One region of the Labrys sp. F242 genome, then DNA from elsewhere that is predicted to be linked to it. Evidence: riboswitches for the same ligand, from Rfam matches in the RefSeq annotation. Region 1 holds a riboswitch; the other holds the start of a gene.
What was found. Region 1 has a riboswitch for thiamine pyrophosphate ahead of thiB (thiamine ABC transporter substrate binding subunit). Riboswitches for the same ligand answer to the same signal wherever they lie in the genome.
Positions count from the first base shown of each region.

Region 1 (9,674 bases):
ACGCGCAGATCCAGGGCCGTATGGCCGGCGGCTTCCAGGAAGTAGCGGATGCCCTCGACACCGACAACATTGGAGATCTCGTGCGGGTCGCAGATGGCGGTGGTCACGCCATGGCGGAGCACGCAGCGATCGAACTCGGCTGGCGTGACCAGCGAGGATTCGACATGCAGATGCGTATCGATGAATCCGGGCACGGCCACGAGCCCCCGCCCATCGATCTCGCGCCGGCCGCGATAGCTGGCATAGGTCCCGACGATGCGGTCCCCGCCGATGGCGATGTCGGTCTCGGTCAGATCGCCGCTGACGAGGTCGAGCAGGCGCACATTCTTGATCACCAGGTCAGCCGGCTCGGTGCCTCGCCCCTGGGCGATCAATCGGGCGAGTTCACTGGCGTCCATCCGGGCGATTCCTTCTGCTTGCAAGCGATCAGCTTAGACCTCGGAGCGCGGACTTCCAGTCCGCTCTTGGAAACGTCGTGCTTTGGAAGAAAGGAAGAGCGGCTATCGCGACATGCCCGCATGACGCTGAGAAGTCCGCGCTCCAGGCTTTGCCTCAGCCCACCACCCGTCCATCCGCCACCGTGATGACCTTATCGGCTCTGCCGTCGACGTCCTCGGGCGTATGCGTCGTCATCAGTACGGTCAGGTTCTTTTCCCGGCGCAGCGTGTCGATGAGATCGACCATGTCGGCGCGCATGGCGGGATCAAGCCCCGTCAACGGCTCGTCGAGCAGCAGCAGCGGGCGCGTGGTCAGCATGGCGCGTGCGAGCGCCACGCGCTGGCGCTGGCCGCCGGAGAGCTCGGAAGGCAGCCGCGCTTCCATGCCGCCCAGGCCGACATGATCGAGCATCGCCGAGATGGCCTGACGATTGGCCGCGGAGAGCCTCAGGGATGGCGACAAGGCCAGGCCGGCGTTCTGCAGGGCGGTGAGATTGGGCAGGAGATTATGGTCCTGGAAGACGATGGCCACGGGCCTGTCGGCCGGCTTCAGAGGCAGGAGATCGACACCATCGAAGCTCAATCGGCCGCTCTCCGGCTTCTCAAAACCGGCAATGGCGTGGAGCAAGGTGGACTTGCCGCCGCCGGATGGACCGACCATGGCCGCCAGCGCGCCCCGGGAAACGGTGAGGTCGTAGCGCCCGGTCCAGTCGTCGATGGTGATGGTGAGACTATCCACGACGAGCATATCGGCCTCCAAACCGCCCAGCCACCAGAAACAGGACCAGCACCAGCCCGGCGAGCAGCGCGGCGATGCCATCGGCCTCGGCGACACGATAGGAACCGAGCTTGGCGTAGAGCAAGGCCGGCAGCGTCACCAGACTCTGCGAGCCGAACAAGGCCACGACACCGAGATCACCGAGCGACAGCGCCATGGCTAGGGCGAATCCCGCCGTTGCGGAGGGTGCCAGCAACGGCCATTCGACCAGACGCAGCCGGGTCCAGCCAGTCAGGCCGAGATTGTCGGCCAGTCGGCCGTAACGCTCCTGCGCCAGGGCCATGGGCGGATCGACGAGCCGGTGCACGAAGGGCAGCGCCATCATCGCGTTGACCAGCACGAGAGCCGGCATGGCCACGAAGTCGGTGACGCCCAAAGCCCGGGCGATCACGTAGAGGCCGGCGGCGAAGGCCAGTGGCGGTGCGGCCAGCGTGAGCAGGGGAGCCGCCGTCATCAGCCTGGCAAGGCGCGGCCAGCCCTGCCCCATCAGGGCCAGGCGCGAGCGCGACAGCAGGAGGGCGGCCGCCAGCGACAGCGAGGCAGCCGCCAATGCGACCACCAGGCTGGTCGCCAGAGCCCGGGGTACCTGCGGGTCAATCCCTGCCAGCAGCGTGCGGCCGGCATGGAGGACGGCCAGCAAGGGAGGCAGCAGCAAAAGCAAAGCGAGGCCGATGACCACCGTATCCGCCAGCCGCAGCCAGCCTGCTTCCCGATCGGGCCGCTCCAATTTGCGCCCGAGGCTGGCGGCTTCGGGAGGACGCACCAGCAGGGGCGCCGCAAGCGTCACCAGCACTGCCATGGCAGCAATCTGCAGCAAGGCCAGCACGGCGGCCCTGGCGAAATCGGCATCGGAATGGATGGCCTGGTAGATCGCAACCTCGAAAGTGGCGCTGCCGGGGCCTCCTCCGAGCGTGAGGGGAATGGCGAAAGAGGTTGCGCAGGCGATGAAGATCAGGAGGGCCAGCGCCGGCAGGTCCCGCTGCAGCACTGGCCAGTCGATACGGCGAAAAATGGTTGAAGGCGGCAGGCCGAGCGAGGCCGCCAGCCGCCAATGCTCCCCCGGCACGGTCTCCAGTGCCGCGAGGAACACCCGGCTCGCGAAGGCTCCGTTGAAGAAGACATGCACCATCAGAATGCCGGTAAGCCCGTAGAGCGAGATGCCCGGCAGGCCGATGGCCCCCAGCACGGCGTTGACGATGCCGGCCCGGCCATAGATGCCGGCAAAGGCGAACACGGCCACGATCGAAGGCAGCGCGGCCGCGACGCCGAACAGAGCCAGCAGCAGGCGGTGCCCTGGGAATTGCCGCCGGGCCAGCGCCAGGGCAACCAACGCCCCGAACGACAACGACAGCAAGGTGGAGAGCAGCGCCTGATAGACAGTGAAGCCGGCAATCGAGACGAGATAGCCGACATTGCCCTGCCAGGCATCGCCGCCAGCCGCGAGGAACAGGCTGGCGAGCGCTGCGAGCACGAGCGCGGCAAGGGCGCCAAGGAGAATCAGGCCGGGCATTCAGGATGGAGCGCGTTTATCCTCCCCTGGAGGGGGAGGGTGGAGGCTCGGCGTTTCGGAGCCACTGTCAGCTTCATTCGTCTCTCGTTCGTCACTTGGCCATGGCGGCCAGCCATTCGTCGATCCAGGCCTTACGATTCTCGGCGAGCTTGGCGGGATCGGCCATCAGGGCCTTGGCCGGAACGGCAACGGCCTTGAAGCTCTCCGGAAGTCCTGCCGCCGGCGTCTTGGCCGGATACATCCAATTGGTCTCGGGCAACGCAGCCTGGGCCTCGTCCGAGAGCAGGAAGGTGAGGAATTGACGCCCGAGCTCCTGTTGCTTGGAACTCGCAACCACCCCGGCGACTTCGACCTGGGTCTGATGGCCTTCCGGGAACATCGCGGCCTTGTAATTGGTCTTCTTCTCGGCGCCGATGTGATAAGCGGGCGAGGTCGAATAGGAGAGCACCATGTCGGCCTCCCCCTTCAGGAACAGGCCATAGGCTTCCGACCAGCCCGAGGTGACGGTGACGATGCGCGGCTTCAGCGACCTCCAGGCCTCGGGGGCCTTGTCGCCATAGACGGCCCTGACCCAGGCGAGCAGGCCGAGGCCCGGCGTGGAGGTGCGCGGATCCTCGATCACCAGCTTGGGGCCGTTCTTGTCGTCGACCAGTTCCTTCAGGCTGGCCGGCGGGGTCTTGAGCTTGTCGCTGTCATAAACGAAGGCGAAATAGCCCCAGTCATAGGGAATGAAGGTCTTGTTGGTCCAAGGTTCGGGCAGAGAGAGCTTCTCGGCTGCCACGCCATGCGGCACGAAAAGACCGGACTTTTCCGCCTCTCCCATCAGATTGTCGTCGAGACCGACGACAACATCCGCCTTGGTCGAGGCGCCTTCAAGCTTGAGCTTGGCGAAGAGAGCGCCGCCGTCATCGGCGGTGACATAGGTCAGTTTGCAGTTGCACTTGGCCTCGAAGGCGGTTTGCAGCGGCTTGCCGGGACCGTATTCGCTCGAAAAGCTCTCATAGGTGTAGACGGTGAGCACCGGCTTGTCCTCGGCCGAGGCCGTCGTGGCAACGGTGGCCAGTGCGAGAGCGGCGAGCAGTTTCCTCAGCATAGCGTCCTCCATGTCGAAAACGGTTCGATACGGACGACGGCGGTGAAGAAAATTGCGGTGAAGCTGAAAGCTTCGAAGCTCATCCCTCCGCCGGCACGACCCGGATCAGGTTCGATGGGTTAGACGAAGCTTGCGGCCACCGTCTTCTCAGCCCTTGCGGGCACCCCATGAGACGATTCCCGTGTTAGCGCTTTCCCGAGGCAAGGGAAAGCCCGTTTCGTGGCGGAGATCGCCCACGGCCGACAAGGCGCAAAACTGAAGAGGTTTATCTGCCTGCCATCAAGCGATGCCGAGCCGGGCCGCTGCGAAGGGCCGAAGGCGCGGATCCTCATAATCGGGAATCGCCAGTTCCACGCCCACAGCCAGCAGTGCCTCCTCGCTCATGCTGGTAGCAAGACCGATCACGGCAAGGCCGGCTGCCTTGCCGGCCGTGATACCCGAACGTGAATCCTCGAAGGCCAGGCTGGAAGCAGCCATTCCCTGCAGGCGTTCCAGGCCAACGAGATAAGGGTCCGGATGGGGCTTGGGATTGGTAACCTCGGCGCCGATCACCACGGTAGGGAAGCGCTCCACCAGGCCCAGATTGACGAGTTGATGCTCCGCATTGTCCCGCGGCGCATTGGTGACCACACCGATCGGCACGCCGTTCTTTTCGAGCCAGTCGAGAAAATCCGTCAGCCCCTTTGCCGGCTTGAGCCCGACGAAGAGGCTGCGAAACATCGCCTCCTTGTCGTCGACGAGCTTGAGGGCGACATCCTCGTCCAGATCCTTCAGGAAGTTCCTGGCGAGCAGGCTGTTGGGCTGGCCCATGATCTCGGAGACATAGGTATCGAGGGAGAGTTCGATGCCATGTGGCGCCACCATCTCGCGCCAGGCCTCGTAATGCAGGTGATCGGCATCGACCAGAGTGCCATCGAGATCGAAAAGGGCAACGGACTTCACGAAGCAAAACCTTCCAAAACAGGCGAGAGCTGAGGCTCTTCGCGGAACTGCACGGCATGGAGGGCGGCATAGCGCCCCCCTTTGGCGAGCAGCTCTTCATGGCTGCCCTCCTCGACCAACCGACCGCCGTCGATCACGCAGATCTTGTCCGCCTCCTGGACGGTCTGCAGCCTGTGGGCGATCACCACGACGGTACGGCCAGCGCAGAGATCGTCCAGAGCGTTCTGGACGGCCTGCTCGGACTGGGAGTCGAGCGCGGCAGTGGCTTCGTCCAGGAGGATGACCGAGGCATCGCGCAGAATGGCGCGCGCAATCGCGATGCGGGCGCGCTGGCCGCCGGAGAGCTGCAGGCCGCGCTCACCGACCTCGGTGTCGTATTCTCGGTCGAAATCCACGATGAAATCATGGGCATGGGCTGCTTTGGCGGCGGCCTCGATCGCCTCCTGTGACGCGCCTGGCCGGCCGAAGGCGATGTTCTCCCGGATGGTTCCGGCGAACAGGAACACGTCCTGCCCGACATAGGCCATGGCGCTGCGCAGACTGGCGACGGAAACCGACGCGATATTCTGCTCATCGATGCGGATCGTCCCGGAGCCCGGTTCGTAGAAACGCAGGATCAGGTTGAGCACGGTCGACTTGCCGCTACCCGACGGCCCGACCAGGGCCGTGGTCTTGCCGACTTCCGCAATCAAGGAGAGATCCTGCAGGACCGGCTCGTCCGGCTTGTAGCCGAAATTCACACGGTCGAAGACGATGTGGCCACCCTTGTTGACGAAAGCCGGCTTGGCCTCCTCGATCGGCCCTTCGCGGGCCGGCTCATCGACGATATCGTAGAACATGCTGACGCCGGTGACGGCCGCGTTCAGATCGACATTCACACGGGCCAGGGCCTTGGACGGGGCATAGGCAGTGAGGAAGGCGAAAAGGAAGGAAATCAACTCGTCGACGGTAAGCTGGCCGGCGGTGATGCGCCAACCGCCATAGACGATCACGGCCGCAACGGCAAAGCCGGCCATGGTCTCCATGATCGGGCCGGTCCGGTTGCCAAGGCCGGCCATCTTGTTGGCAGCCGATTGCGCTTCGGCGACCCCGGCCGCCATGCGCTCGCGCATCGCCTCTTCCATGCCGAAGGACTTGACCACCCGGATGCCCTGCGAGGTCTCCTGGATGATGCCGGTGATGCGGGCAGTGCTCTGATATTGCCGGGTCACCACGCGCTTGATGCGCTTGGTGATGTAGCGGATGCCGAGCACCGCCGGCGGCATCACCACAATGGCGGACAGGGCCAGCAAGGGATCGCGGATGATCATCACGGCGATCAGGGCCGCGACCTGAAGAACGTTGGAAACGGAGGTGACCAGCAAATTGGAGGCGATGCGCGAGCAATTGGCGATGAAGCTATTCGAGGTCACCATCTCGGTGGAATGGCGCGCGGTAAAATAGGCCATGTCCTGCTGGACGACATGGTTGAACAGCCGCTGCTGCACGCTGGCGATGATGGAATTGCCGATACGGGCGAGCACGGTGTCCTTGGTATAGGCGGCCGCACCGCGAACCAGGAAGACCGCAACGACCATCAAGGCAAAGCCGGCGATCTGCCCCATGCTCTGCTTGTCCCACATGGCGCGGATGACGGGGCCGATCAGCCACGCCACCAGACCGCCCATCGAGGCTTCGATGGCGCCGGCCGCGATCGCCAGGCCATAGGCGCGGGTATGCTTGCTCCCCTCGTCGGAGAACAGGCGCCGCAGCAAGGGTATGGCAGGCACTGAATTCTGGGCCTTGGTCGAAATGGTGGTCACTCCTAAGCGGATTTGCGACTCCTGGTGAACCCAATAAATCGCAAAACGCTCTGACAATTGCCGCGCTTCTATCACCGGCGTGAAATTAAGGCCAGATGGGGGCACTGGTACGGCGCCAGACAAGGTCGGTGATCAGGCAGCCGGAAAACGGGCAAGAAGAGCCTGCGCCTCCACCATGCCGTCGGGATCATTGACATTGGCAAAGGGGTCGAAGGGGGCCGCCGACCATACCACCTCCGTAAAATCGTGCCGCCGCAGAATGGTCTCGACCCGGCGCTGATCTTCCTCCACCAGGGCCTGCCGCAGAGCGGCACGCAGATGAACGGGCCAGAGCGCCGCGGTCGGGTGACGCCGGCCGGCGGAGACCGCGACGGCACCTCTCCCCGTCTGCGTACCGGCACGCAATCTTGCCACCAGGTCTTCAGGCAGGAAGGGCGCGTCGCAGGGCACCGCGATCACCTCGGCAAAACCGGCCTGCGCCGCATGATCGAGACCGGCGAGCACGCCGGCCAGGGGTCCCGGGAAATCCGGCACGCCGTCCGGCAGGATGGGGAGGCCCAGCGTTTCAAAGCGCCCGGCATCGCCATTGGCGTTGAGAAAAAGCGCATCGACCTGAGGACGCAGGCGGCCAGCGATGCGCTCGAGGATCGTTTGCCCGCCCAGAAAGGACAGTCCCTTGTCACCGCCGCCCATGCGCCGCGACAAGCCGCCGGCGAGGATCACCCCCATGACGGCGCCATCAGCTTTCTTGATGTCCTCGTTCAAAGTCACTGCCCCTGCGGTTTTCTAAAGCGTTTTGCAATTAGACGCTATCACCAAGGATCGCAAAGACGCTTCGAAACAATAAGTTAGAGCAAACAAGCGTTCAGTCTTGAAAGCGCTTTGCTCTAGGACCAGGGAAGGCAACAGAGCGACGCGCCGCCGCCTCGATATTCCATGTCCGTGCCATTCCCCGCAAGTCTCGGATACATTCGTCCCTCATTCCGGGCTGGGCTCCTCTCCGGGCCATGCCGCACCGGTGCGACGGATGCGCCGCGACGACGCACAATGGTTGAATGGCGGCCTCCGGCTCGCTACAGCGATAGATATGTCCGCTCTTCCGCCCTCGCCACCGGCCGCCGACCAAGCCTTGCACAGCAATCCGGCCTTGCGCAGCAACCCGGCCTCGCGCATCGACCTGCGCGGTCTCAAATGCCCGCTGCCGGTGCTGCGCGCGCAAAAGGAACTGGCACGCCTTGCTCCCGGCGACCGTCTCATCCTCGAATGCACCGATCCGATGGCGGCGATCGACCTGCCCAATCTCATGCGCGAGACCGGTGACATCTATGAAGGCCGCAGCGAGGAGCCCGGCTTCACCGCCCACCATATCCGCAAGGCGCCCACGCCATGATGCGGCTGATGGGCCTGTCGGGCTGGAGCGGCGCCGGCAAGACGACTTTGATCGCCGCCTTGATCCCGGCCTTGCGCCGTCGAGGCCTGACGGTGTCGACTATCAAGCATGCCCACCACGCCTTCGATGTCGACAAGCCGGGCAAGGATTCCTACATCCACCGCGAATCGGGGGCGCAGGAAGTGCTGGTCGCCTCGGCTCATCGCTTCGCTCTGATGCATGAGCTGCGCGGGGCGCCCGAACCCTCGCTCGGCGAACTGCTCAAGCGCCTGACGCCAGTCGACCTCGTCATCGTCGAGGGCTTCAAGCGCGATCCGCATCCCAAGATCGAGGTGCACCGCACCGCGACCGACAAGGACTACATCTATCCGGCCGACCCTTACATTCGCGCCATCGCCACCGACGCGCCCGGCCCCTTCCCGATGCAGCGCTTCGACCTCGACGACATCGAGGGGATCGCCGATTGGGTCATCCGCGAGGCCGTTCCCATCGAACCTGGGGGCGTCTTCGCTCTCTGAGCAATCAGAGCGCCTCCATTCCCTCAGCCAGCCAAGGCAGATCACAGCCGGGAGTTCTCCATGTCGATGCGCCCTCTCCTCCTCGTCACCGGCGGAAGCCGCGGCATCGGGGCCGCAGTCTCACTCAAGGCCGCCGCAGCAGGCTACGACCTCATCATCAACTATCGCAGCGACCATGAAGCTGCCGAGGCCGTGGCGCGGGCCGCCCGTCATGCCGGGGCGCGGGTTCTCGTCCTCGCCGGCGACATGGCCAGGCAAGATGACATCGCGGCCTTGTTTGCCGCCATCGACGATTTCGGCAGGTTGACCCACCTCGTCAACAATGCCGGCATTACCGGCAAGTCCGGCAAGCTCGCCGAAACCGATCCATCCATAATCCGCGAAACCATCGATCTCAACGTCACCGGCGCCATCCTGGTGGCGCGCGAGGCCGCCAGGCGGCTTTCGACCCGGCTGGGCGGATTGGGCGGGGCCATCGTCAACATGTCATCCGCCGCAGCCACCTTGGGCTCGCCCGGCGAATATGTCTGGTATGCCGCGTCCAAGGCGGCGATCGACGGCTTGACCTATGGCCTTGCCCGCGAGCTCGCCAATGAGGGCGTGCGTGTCAACGCCATCCAGCCCGGCATGGTCGATACCGAGATCCATGCCCGCAGTACGGGCGACGCCGGACGTGTGGAACGCATCAGGCCAAGCATTCCCATGCAGCGCATCGGCTCAGCCGAGGAGATCGCCGACGCGACACTTTATCTGTTGTCCGAAGCCTCGAGCTACGTCACCGGCTCGATCCTGCGGGTATCGGGTGGTCGCTGAGGCATTGGCTGGAAACAACTAAAACGCTGCCTTTGTCATGCCCGGGCTTGATCCGGGCGTCCCGCGCCTCCCGTCTTCAACGTCTGGAGGGGCCGTGGATTGCCGGGTCAAGCCCGGCAATGACAAAGGTCGGGCCAATTCGATCCGTTTATTGACGGACGAATCCCAAAGCAAATACCGGCCTTAATATTCGCGTTCGTAGTAGATGCCGCCCTTGGAACCGTCGGTGCCGGCCTGGCCGCGCAGTTTGAGGTTCTTGGTGACGTCGAGATTGATGGTGGCGTCTGTCTGGCCGCCCACGCCTGAGGTTACGCCGAGATAGATCTTGTCGCCGATATAGGTGCCGGCCTGCACGGCCGCGTTGCCGCTGGAATCGGTGACCACGCCGAGA
Region 1 covers NZ_JBVASG010000001.1:1,047,550-1,057,223, reverse strand. The annotation lists gene ade (adenine deaminase) at 1-398, opposite strand, end outside; gene ACZYTC_RS04875 (thiamine ABC transporter ATP-binding protein) at 553-1,185, opposite strand; gene ACZYTC_RS04870 (ABC transporter permease subunit) at 1,169-2,725, opposite strand; gene thiB (thiamine ABC transporter substrate binding subunit) at 2,817-3,818, opposite strand; TPP riboswitch at 3,884-3,996, opposite strand; gene ACZYTC_RS04860 (HAD family hydrolase) at 4,098-4,760, opposite strand; gene ACZYTC_RS04855 (ABC transporter ATP-binding protein) at 4,757-6,562, opposite strand; gene mobA (molybdenum cofactor guanylyltransferase MobA) at 6,695-7,327, opposite strand; gene ACZYTC_RS04845 (sulfurtransferase TusA family protein) at 7,650-7,952, shown strand; gene mobB (molybdopterin-guanine dinucleotide biosynthesis protein B) at 7,952-8,470, shown strand; gene ACZYTC_RS04835 (SDR family oxidoreductase) at 8,531-9,283, shown strand; gene ACZYTC_RS04830 (translocation/assembly module TamB domain-containing protein) at 9,467-9,674, opposite strand, start outside.

Region 2 (9,674 bases), on a different contig from region 1:
CGCGTCGACACGCCCGACGGCGTGCGCTGCGAGGCTGGTGAAACCGCCTATATCCTGGAGTCGATCCGCGAGGTCTTTCCGGCCATCCCCCTATCGGAAGCCGATATCCTGTTCCGCTTCACCGGGGTTCGCCCCCTGCCGCGCGCCGATGCGAATGTGAACGCCGAGATCTCACGTGACCACAGCTGTGAATGGTCGACGCCTCCGGGGCCGGTTCCCATCCTCAACCTCGTCGGCGGCAAATGGACGACCTTCCGCGCTTTCGGTGCCCAGGCCGCGGATACGGTGCTGGCCCGCCTCGAGGCGACCCGCATGCTGTCGAGCGAGGCCATGGCGATCGGCGGCGGCAAGGGCTTTCCCCAAGGCGAAGCCGGACGCCGGGACTGGCTGCACCAGGCGGCCATCTCGACGGGAGCTTCGCAGGCGCGCTGCGCCGCCTTGTTCGAACGCTACGGCACGCGCATGCTCGATTTCACGCCCGGCGCCGACGATGCCCCCCTCGCCGGTCTACCGAGCTACAGCCGTGACGAGATCCGCTGGATCCTCGCCACCGGCCAGGTCGCCACTCTGGCCGACCTTGTTCTCCGGCGCATGACCATCGCCTTCAGCGGCGAGCTGTCGCTCGATGCGATCCACGAACTCGCCGCGCTGGCGGCTTCCTCTCTGGGCTGGAGCCAGGCGCATACCCAAGTCGAGATCGACCGGCTGCTCACCCATCTCGATCACTTTCACGGCCTCGCGGCAGCGACGCTCGCGGCCCGCAATTCTTCACTTTCGGCCCCTTTTTTACCCTCCCCTGGAGGGGGAGGGCCGACGCGAAGCGTCGGGGTGGGGTGATTTCTTGACGAGGAAGTTCCGTTCTCCACGCCAAACCCCTGCCTATTCCCACCCCACCCCGGCCCTATGGGCCGACCCTCCCCCTCCAGGGGAGGGTAAGAAAAGCCACAGGGAAGACCCATGTACCTCACCAAGAAAGTCCGGATGAACCGCCTGTTCGGCGCCGGCAAATGTCTTGACGTCGCCATCGACCATGGCGTCTGCAACGAGCCCTCCTTCCTCGACGGGCTGGAGGATATGGGCAAGGTCGTGCGCATGCTGGCCGATGCCCGCCCCGATGCCATCCAGATGAATTACGGCCAGGCCGACCTGCTGCAGGAGATCCCGGGCAAGCACAAGCCTGCCCTGGTGATGCGCATCGACATGGGCAATCCCTACAACCGCCAGCGTCATCGCGAGATGTGGGCCCTCCTGCAAAACGCGCAGGACTCGATTGCCCCGGCGCTCCGCATGGATGCGGCCTGTGTGGTGGTCAATCTCTTCATGCTGCCGGACGAACCCGACCTGTTCCGCCAATGCATCGAGAATATTTCGCGCGTCGCCCAGGATTGCGAGAAATACGGCATGCCGCTGATGATCGAGCCTCTGGTCATGCAGCCGGCCAGCGAGCGCGGCGGCTATCTCGTCGACGGTGACGCCGAAAAGATCGTGACGCTGGTGCGCCTCGCCCGCGAACTCGGCGCCGACATCGTCAAGGCCGATCCCACCAGCGATTCCGGCGATTTCCATCGCGTAGTCGAGGCCGCCCGCTGCCCCGTGCTGGTGCGCGGCGGCGGCAAGGCGGATCTGCGCCAGGTCTTCGCCAACTCCCACGCTTTGATGCGCCAGGGCGCGCATGGCATGGTCTATGGCCGCAACATCTACCAGCACGACAACCCCGCCCGCGTGGTCAAGGCCCTGATGGCGATGATCCATCAGGGCGCCGACGATACGCAGGCCTGGGCCATCTACGAGGCCGCAGCGTGACGCGCCATCTCCTCGGCATCGATGCCGGCAACACCGTGGTCAAGGCGGTCCTGTTCGACCTCGAAGGACGGGTCTTGGCGCGGGCAGCGCTCGACGGCCAATCGCGACAGCCGCATCCCGGCCATGTCGAGCGCGACATCGCCGAACTCTGGGCCAATGCCGCCACGGTGATCCGGCGCTGCCTCGAGCAGGCCGGCGTCGAGGGCAAGGACGTCATCGGCATCGGCACCGCCGGTCACGGCAACGGCCTCTATCTCATCGACCAGAACGACCAGCCTCTCATCGGCATCCAGTCGATCGACAACCGGGCCGCCGACCTCGCCGCCGAACTGCGCGCTTCGCCGGCTGCCGACGCCCTCTATCCGCTCTGCCTGCAGCGGCCATGGCCGGCCCAGACGGCGACGCTCCTGATCTGGCTGAAGCAGAACCGGCCCGATCTCTACGCCAGGGCCGGTACCGCCTTCCTGTGCAAGGACGCGATGACGCTGATGCTTACCGGCAGACGCGTCTCCGATTTTTCGGACATGAGCGGCGCCGGCTTGCTGCGCCTGCCCGAGCGGCGCTATGACGACGCCTTGCTGGCGGCCTACGGCCTCGGCGATGCCGCCGGACTGCTGCCCGATCTCGTCGAGTCCGAAGCTTCGGCAGGCGGCGTGACCGCCGGCGCCGCCACCACCACCGGGCTCGCCGAGGGTACGCCGGTTGCCGCCGGCTTCTTCGACATCATCGCCTCGATGATCGGCGCCGGCATCAACACGCCCGGCGAGGCGGCGATCGTGGCCGGCACCTGGGGCATCAACCAGGTGGTACGCGAGACGCCGCTGATCGACGAGCGGGTGTTCCACGCCTCGACCTGGCGCCCCAACCGCTATGTCGCCGTCGAATCCAGCGCTACCTCGGCCGTCAATCTCGAATGGTTCGTGCGCGAGTTCGGCGGCGGACATGGTCCCACCGAGTTCGAAGCCTGCAACGCGCTGGTCGCCTCGGTCACGCCCCATGCGGAACTGCCGCTGTTCCTGCCCTTCCTGTTCGGCGCTTCCACGCATCCCGACGCACGCGGCGCCTTCATCGGCCTCGCCGGCTGGCACGGCAAAGCGGAAATGCTCCAGGCGCTCTATGAGGGCGTGGTGTTCGAACATCGCCGCCATATCGAGCGCCTGCGCAGCGCCGGCGCCGAGATCACCCGTGCCTCGCTGTCCGGCGGGGGCTCGCGCAGCCCGGTCTGGTGCCAGATGTTCGCTGATATCCTCGACCTGCCGGTCACGGTAGCCGAATGCCAGGAAACCGGTGCGCTTGGCGCGGCCATCGCGGCGGGCGTCGCAGCCAGGGCCTTCCCGACGCTCGACGACGGCATCGCCGCCATGGTGCGCCAGGCCGCGCAGTACCAGCCCCGCATCTCGGACCGGGCGCTCGTGGAGGCACGCTACCGCCTCTATTGCAGCCTCGCCGAGACCATGCCCGAACACTGGAAACGCTATCGCGAGGGCGCATGAGCGAACGCATCGAGCGCGAATGCACAGATCTTGGCGCCTACGACTATGTCGTCGTCGGTGCCGGCTCCGGCGGCTGCGTGCTGGCCAACCGGCTCAGCGCCGATCCCAAGACCAGGGTGTTGCTGCTCGAAGCCGGCGGCTCGGATCGCTATCACTGGATCCACATCCCGGTCGGCTATCTCTATTGCATGGGCAATCCCCGCACCGACTGGGGCTACAGGACCGTGGACGAGCCAGGCCTGAACGGGCGCTCGCTCGCTTATCCGCGCGGCCGGGTGATGGGGGGCTGCTCCTCCATCAACGGCATGATCTATATGCGCGGCCAGGCCGCCGACTATGACCATTGGCAGCAGCTCGGCAATGCCGGCTGGGGCTGGGACGACGTACTGCCGCTGTTCCGACGCTCGGAGAACCACCATGCCGGAAGCGCGCCCTTTCATGGTTCGGAGGGCGAGCTGCGCGTCGAGCGCCAGCGCCTGTCCTGGCCGATCCTGGACTCGGTGCGCGAGGCGGCCGAGGAACTCGGCGTGCCCCAGATCGACGACTTCAATGCCGGCGACAACACCGGCTCGGCTTATTTCGAGGTCAACCAGAAGGCCGGCTTTCGCTTCAATGCCGTGCGGGCCTTCATCAATCCCGTCAGGCACCGCAAGAACCTCACCATTCTCACCGGGGCGATGGCCGAGCGCATCCGTTTCGTCGACGGACGCGCCGATGGCCTCGAACTGAGGCTGGATGGCAAGCCCGCCTGCGTCCGCATCAAGCGCGAGCTGGTACTGGCGGCCGGCGCCATCGGCACGCCGCAGCTCCTGCAGCTTTCTGGCGTTGGTCCGGCGGGGCTGCTGGCCAGGCACGGCATCCCCCTCGTGCTGGATGCGCCCGGCGTCGGCGAGAACCTGCAGGACCATCTGCAGATCCGCACCGTGTTCAGGATCAGCGGCGCACGTACCCTGAACGAATGGCAGGCCTCGCTGCTGGGCAAGGCTGAGATCGCCCTCACCTATGTCCTCAAGCGCTCCGGGCCGATGGCGATGGCACCGAGCCAGCTCGGCATCTTCATGAAGTCGGATGCGCGTTTTGGCAGCGCCAATATCGAGTTCCATGTCCAGCCCCTGTCGCTCGACGCCTTCGGGTCTCCGCTCCATCCCTTTCCGGCCATCACCGTCTCGGTCTGCAATCTCAGGCCGGAGGCACGCGGCCATGTCCGCATCGTCTCGCCGGATGCCCAGACCCATCCGGAAATCGCGCCGAACTACCTTTCCACGGAAGGCGACCGTGCGGTCGCGGCCGATTCGATCCGCGCGGCCCGCCGCCTGATGGCGACCCGGCGCATGCAGGCCTTCCGGCCGGAGGAGCTGAAGCCGGGGCCGGCGATCCAGTCGGCCGACGATCTCGCCAAGGCCGCCGGCGACATCGCCACCACCATCTTCCACCCGGTCGGAACGGCGCGGATGGGCACCGACGCGGCGGCCGTGGTCGACCCCGAGCTGCGCCTGCGCGGCATGTCCGGCCTGCGCATCGCCGATGCCTCGATCATGCCGACGATCGTCTCCGGCAATACCCATGCGCCCGTGGTGATGATCGCCGAGAAGGCCTCGGACATGATCGCCGCTGCCTGGCGGGGGTGAGGTCGTCCTTTGGAGGGGCGGGTCTTCGGACCCGGCTCTTTCAAGGTGTTGAGGTCCGAAGTCCAAATAGGGCAGAGCGGCCCCTCATCCGCCCCTTCGGGGCACCCAGTCCACTCCAAGTGGAGTGGACGATACCCGCAAGGGGAGAAGGCGCCGGCAGGCGGATGAGGGGTGGCAACGCTCCTTCTTCCAAAATAATGCGACAATCCTTCCCTCTGGACGCCCGGCGATTCCGGGTCTAACCTTGGAATCGTTCCGAGGGGTGTCCTGCGCAAGCGGGGCTGAGATGGCCTAGAGCCGAACCCTTCGAACCTGATCCGGGTCATGCCGGCGAAGGGACGGGAACAGGGCTTTGGCGCTAGGAATTGGCTCCAGGTCCCGGAATCGGCTGGGATGCCGGTTCTGCCCAGACAATCGTCGCCCCGGATCTCCATGACTCGCAACGAGGAGGAGATCCATGAACATCCAAAATCCCAAGACCAAGATTGCCGCGCCGCAAAGCGTGACCACGGGGCCCATCGCCGGCTCCCGCAAGGTCTATGCGGCCCCCGCTTCGCATCCCCAGATGCGGGTGCCCTTTCGTGAGATCGCGCTGAGCGATGCTTCGCTCGCCCCGATCCGCGTCTACGATCCCTCCGGCCCCTATACCGAGGACAGCGCTAGCATCGACCTGCAGCAGGGCCTGCCAACCCTGCGCGAAAGCTGGATCGCCGGCCGCGGCTTCGGCGCGATCGATGGCCGCACCGTTAGACCTGAGGACAATGGCAATGTCTCCGCCGACAGGCTCGTGGCACCCTGCCCGGCTGATCGTAAGCTGCGCCGGGGCGCCGACGGCCAGCGCGTCACCCAATATGAGTTCGCCAAGGCCGGCATCGTCACCGAGGAGATGGTCTACGCCGCCTTCCGTGAAAACCTCGCCCGCGAGAAAGCCTTGGACGGCGCGGCCGAGCGCCGGGCCGATGGCGAGGATTTCGGCGCGGCCATCCCTGAATTCGTCACGCCGGAATTCGTGCGCGACGAGATCGCCCTGGGACGGGCCATCCTGCCCGCCAACATCAACCATCTCGAACTCGAGCCGATGGTGATCGGCCGCAACTTCCTGGTGAAGGTCAACGCCAATATCGGCAACTCAGCCGTCACCTCGGGTGCCGCCGAGGAGGTGGAGAAGCTGGTCTGGGCCACGCGCTGGGGCGCCGACACCGTTATGGACCTCTCCACCGGGCGCAACATCCACAACATCCGCTCCTGGATCCTGCGCAACTCGCCGGTGCCGATCGGCACGGTGCCGATCTACCAGGCGCTGGAGAAGGTCGACGGCGATCCCTTGAAGCTCGATTGGGAGGTGTTCAAGGACACGCTGATCGAGCAGGCCGAGCAGGGCGTCGACTATTTCACCATCCATGCCGGCGTTCGCCTCGCCCATGTTCCACTCACCGCCAGCCGGGTCACCGGTATCGTCTCGCGCGGCGGCTCGATCATGGCGCGCTGGTGCCTGGCCGGTCATCGCGAAAGCTTCCTCTACGAGCATTTCGGCGACATCTGCGACATCATGCGCCGCTATGACGTCTCCTTCTCGCTCGGCGACGGCTTGCGTCCGGGCTCGATTGCCGATGCCAACGACGCCGCCCAGTTCGCCGAACTGGAGACGCTGGGCGAATTGACCAAGATCGCCTGGGACAGGGGCTGCCAGGTGATGATCGAGGGGCCGGGCCATGTGCCGATGCACAAGATCAAGCAGAACATGGACAAGCAGCTCGCCGCCTGCGGCGAGGCTCCCTTCTACACCCTCGGGCCGCTGACCACCGACATCGCGCCGGGCTATGACCACATCACCTCCGGCATCGGTGCGGCGATGATCGGCTGGTTCGGCACCGCGATGCTCTGCTACGTCACGCCCAAGGAGCATCTCGGCCTGCCCAACCGCGACGACGTCAAGACCGGCGTGATCACCTATCGCATCGCCGCCCATGCCGCCGACCTCGCCAAGGGCCATCCGGCGGCCAAGGTCCGCGACGATGCCCTGTCGCAGGCGCGCTTCGACTTCCGCTGGGAGGACCAGTTCAACCTCTCCCTCGATCCGGATACCGCGCGCGCCTATCACGACGAGACCTTGCCCAAGGACGTGCACAAGGTCGCCCATTTCTGCTCGATGTGCGGGCCGAAATTCTGCTCGATGAAGATCACGCAGGATCTGCGAGAAGAAGTCCGGGCGATGGAAGAAGCCGCACGGCAGGGCATGGCGGAAAAATCGCGCGAATTCCTCGAACAGGGCGGGGCCCTCTATGTCCCGGCCGAGTGACGGACGACGGCGCATCACCATTGTCGGGGCCGGCGTTGCCGGCCTCGTCACGGCAATGGAATGCGCGGCGCGAGGTGCCAAGGTCGAGATCCTGGAGCGCAGCGAGGTCCTGGGTGCCCAGGCCTGTTCCTGGCTGGCCGGCGGCATGCTGGCGCCCTGGTGCGAGCGGGAAAGTGCCGAGGTCGAGGTCGAGCGGCGCGGCGAACTCGCTCTCGCCTGGTGGCCGCGCCATGTGCGGGAAACTGTTCAGCGCGGCACGCTGGTGGTCGCGCCCGCCCGCGACGGCAGCGAGATCGCCCGTTTCGCCCGCCGCACCCAGGCCCATCTCCCGATGGATGAGCCCGGCATTGCCACGCTCGAGCCCGATCTTGCGGGCCGCTTCCACCAAGGCCTGTTCTTTCCGCGCGAAGCCCATCTCGACCCGAGACGGGCGCTGCAGGTGCTGGCAGGGCGCCTCGCCGACCTCGGCGTCGCCATCCGCTTCGGGGTCGAGGCCAGGCCGCATGCCCTCGATGCGGACGCCGTGATCGACTGCCGGGGCTTTGCCGCACGTGCAGAGCTGCCCGATCTACGCGGTGTCCGGGGCGAGGCCATCGTCGTCCATGCGCCCGGCGTCAGCCTGTCCCGGCCCGTGCGTTTCCTGCATCCGCGCTTTCCGCTCTATATCGTGCCGCGCGCCGACCATCGCTTCATGATCGGCGCCACCATGATCGAGAGCGAGCATGACGGGCCGCCCACTCTGCGCTCGACCATGGAGCTGATCGCTGCGGCCTTCAGCCTGCATCCGGCCTTCGGGGAGGCCGAAATCATCGAGCTCGAGGCCGGGCTGCGTCCTGCTTTTCCCGACAATCTGCCGCGCCTCACCGTGGTCGGGCGCGTCATCTCGCTCAACGGCCTGTTCCGCCACGGCTTCCTGCTCTCGCCGGCCCTGGCCCAGGAAGCCGCCGACCGGATCCTGCCCGTGCGGACAGCCCATCAAGGAGTTTTTGCATGACCTTGACCGTCAACGGTGAACGTCAGGAAATCGATGCCGCCACACTCGCCCGCCTGCTCGAAGCGCTCGAACTCGGCGACAGCGTGGTGGCCACCGCCCTCAACGGCCGCTTCGTGCGAGCCGTCGATCGCGACCGGACCGCCCTCAAGGATGGCGATGCCGTCGAGATCCTTGCCCCCCGGCAGGGAGGATGACCATGGCCGACACCCTCATTTTCTACGACACACCCTTCACCTCCCGCCTGTTGCTCGGCACGGCGCAATATCCCTCGCCAGCCATCCTGGCGCAGGCCGTGCGCGCGTCCGGTGCCGGTATCGTCACCGTCTCGCTGCGCCGGGAATCCGGTGGGGAGCGCAGCGGCCAGAGTTTCTGGAGCCTGATCCGAGAACTCGACGTCAAGGTGCTGCCCAACACTGCTGGCTGCCACAGCGCGAAGGAAGCGGTGACGACGGCGCAGATGGCGCGCGAAGTCTTCGGCACACCCTGGATCAAGCTGGAGGTGATCGGCGAGGCCGATACCTTGCAGCCCGATGTCTTCGGCCTGGTGGAAGCGGCCCGCATCCTCATTTCCGAAGGCTTCGAGGTCTTTCCCTACACCACCGAAGACCTGGTGGTCGCCGAACGCCTGGTCAATGCCGGCTGCCGGGTCCTGATGCCCTGGGGCGCGCCGATCGGCTCGGCGCGCGGCCTCAACAATGTCTATGGCTTGCGCAGCATGCGCGCGCATTTCCCCGACATTCCGCTGGTTGTTGATGCCGGCATCGGCACGCCTTCACATGCAGCGCACGCCATGGAACTCGGCTATGACGCGGTGCTGCTCAACACCGCCGTCGCCAAGGCGGGCGATCCCGCCGGCATGGCGCGGGCCTTTGCGCTGGGTATCGAGGCCGGGCGGCTCGCCTTCCTCGCCGACCCCATGGTGCCGCGTGACATGGCGGCTCCCTCGACGCCGGTCTTCGGCAAGGCGGTGCTGGCATGAGCATCATCGACACTATCTGGCGTCTCGATCCCTTCTATCCCGTGGTCGAGAGCGTCGACTGGGTAGAGCGCCTGGTGAAGCAGGGCACGAAACTGGTGCAGTTGCGCATCAAAGAACGCGACGACGAGACGGCGCTGCCCGAGATCCGCGCCGCCTTGGCAGTCTGCCGCGCCCATGGCGCCGATCTGGTGGTGAACGACTATTGGCAGGCGGCCATCGCGGCCGGCGCCGATTTCCTCCATCTCGGCCAGGGCGACCTCGACACCGCCGACCTCGCGGCCATACGCAGCGCGGGCCTGAAGCTTGGCATCTCGACGCATGATCATGCCGAACTTGCGCGCGCGCTCGCATGCGGGCCTGATTATGTGGCGCTGGGACCTATCTATCCCACCACGCTCAAGGTGATGCCTTTCGCGCCGCAGGGGCTCGAGCGCATCGGCGAATGGAAGAAGCTGATCGGCAAGCTACCGCTGGTCGC
Region 2 covers NZ_JBVASG010000003.1:361,578-371,251, reverse strand. The annotation lists gene ACZYTC_RS21370 (glycerol-3-phosphate dehydrogenase/oxidase) at 1-837, shown strand, start outside; gene ACZYTC_RS21365 (class I fructose-bisphosphate aldolase) at 958-1,803, shown strand; gene ACZYTC_RS21360 (FGGY-family carbohydrate kinase) at 1,800-3,296, shown strand; gene ACZYTC_RS21355 (GMC family oxidoreductase) at 3,293-4,924, shown strand; TPP riboswitch at 5,173-5,280, shown strand; gene thiC (phosphomethylpyrimidine synthase ThiC) at 5,382-7,223, shown strand; gene thiO (glycine oxidase ThiO) at 7,207-8,217, shown strand; gene thiS (sulfur carrier protein ThiS) at 8,214-8,411, shown strand; gene ACZYTC_RS21335 (thiazole synthase) at 8,414-9,196, shown strand; gene ACZYTC_RS21330 (thiamine phosphate synthase) at 9,193-9,674, shown strand, end outside.
Region 2: another riboswitch for thiamine pyrophosphate. It lies ahead of thiC (phosphomethylpyrimidine synthase ThiC); the one in region 1 lies ahead of thiB (thiamine ABC transporter substrate binding subunit).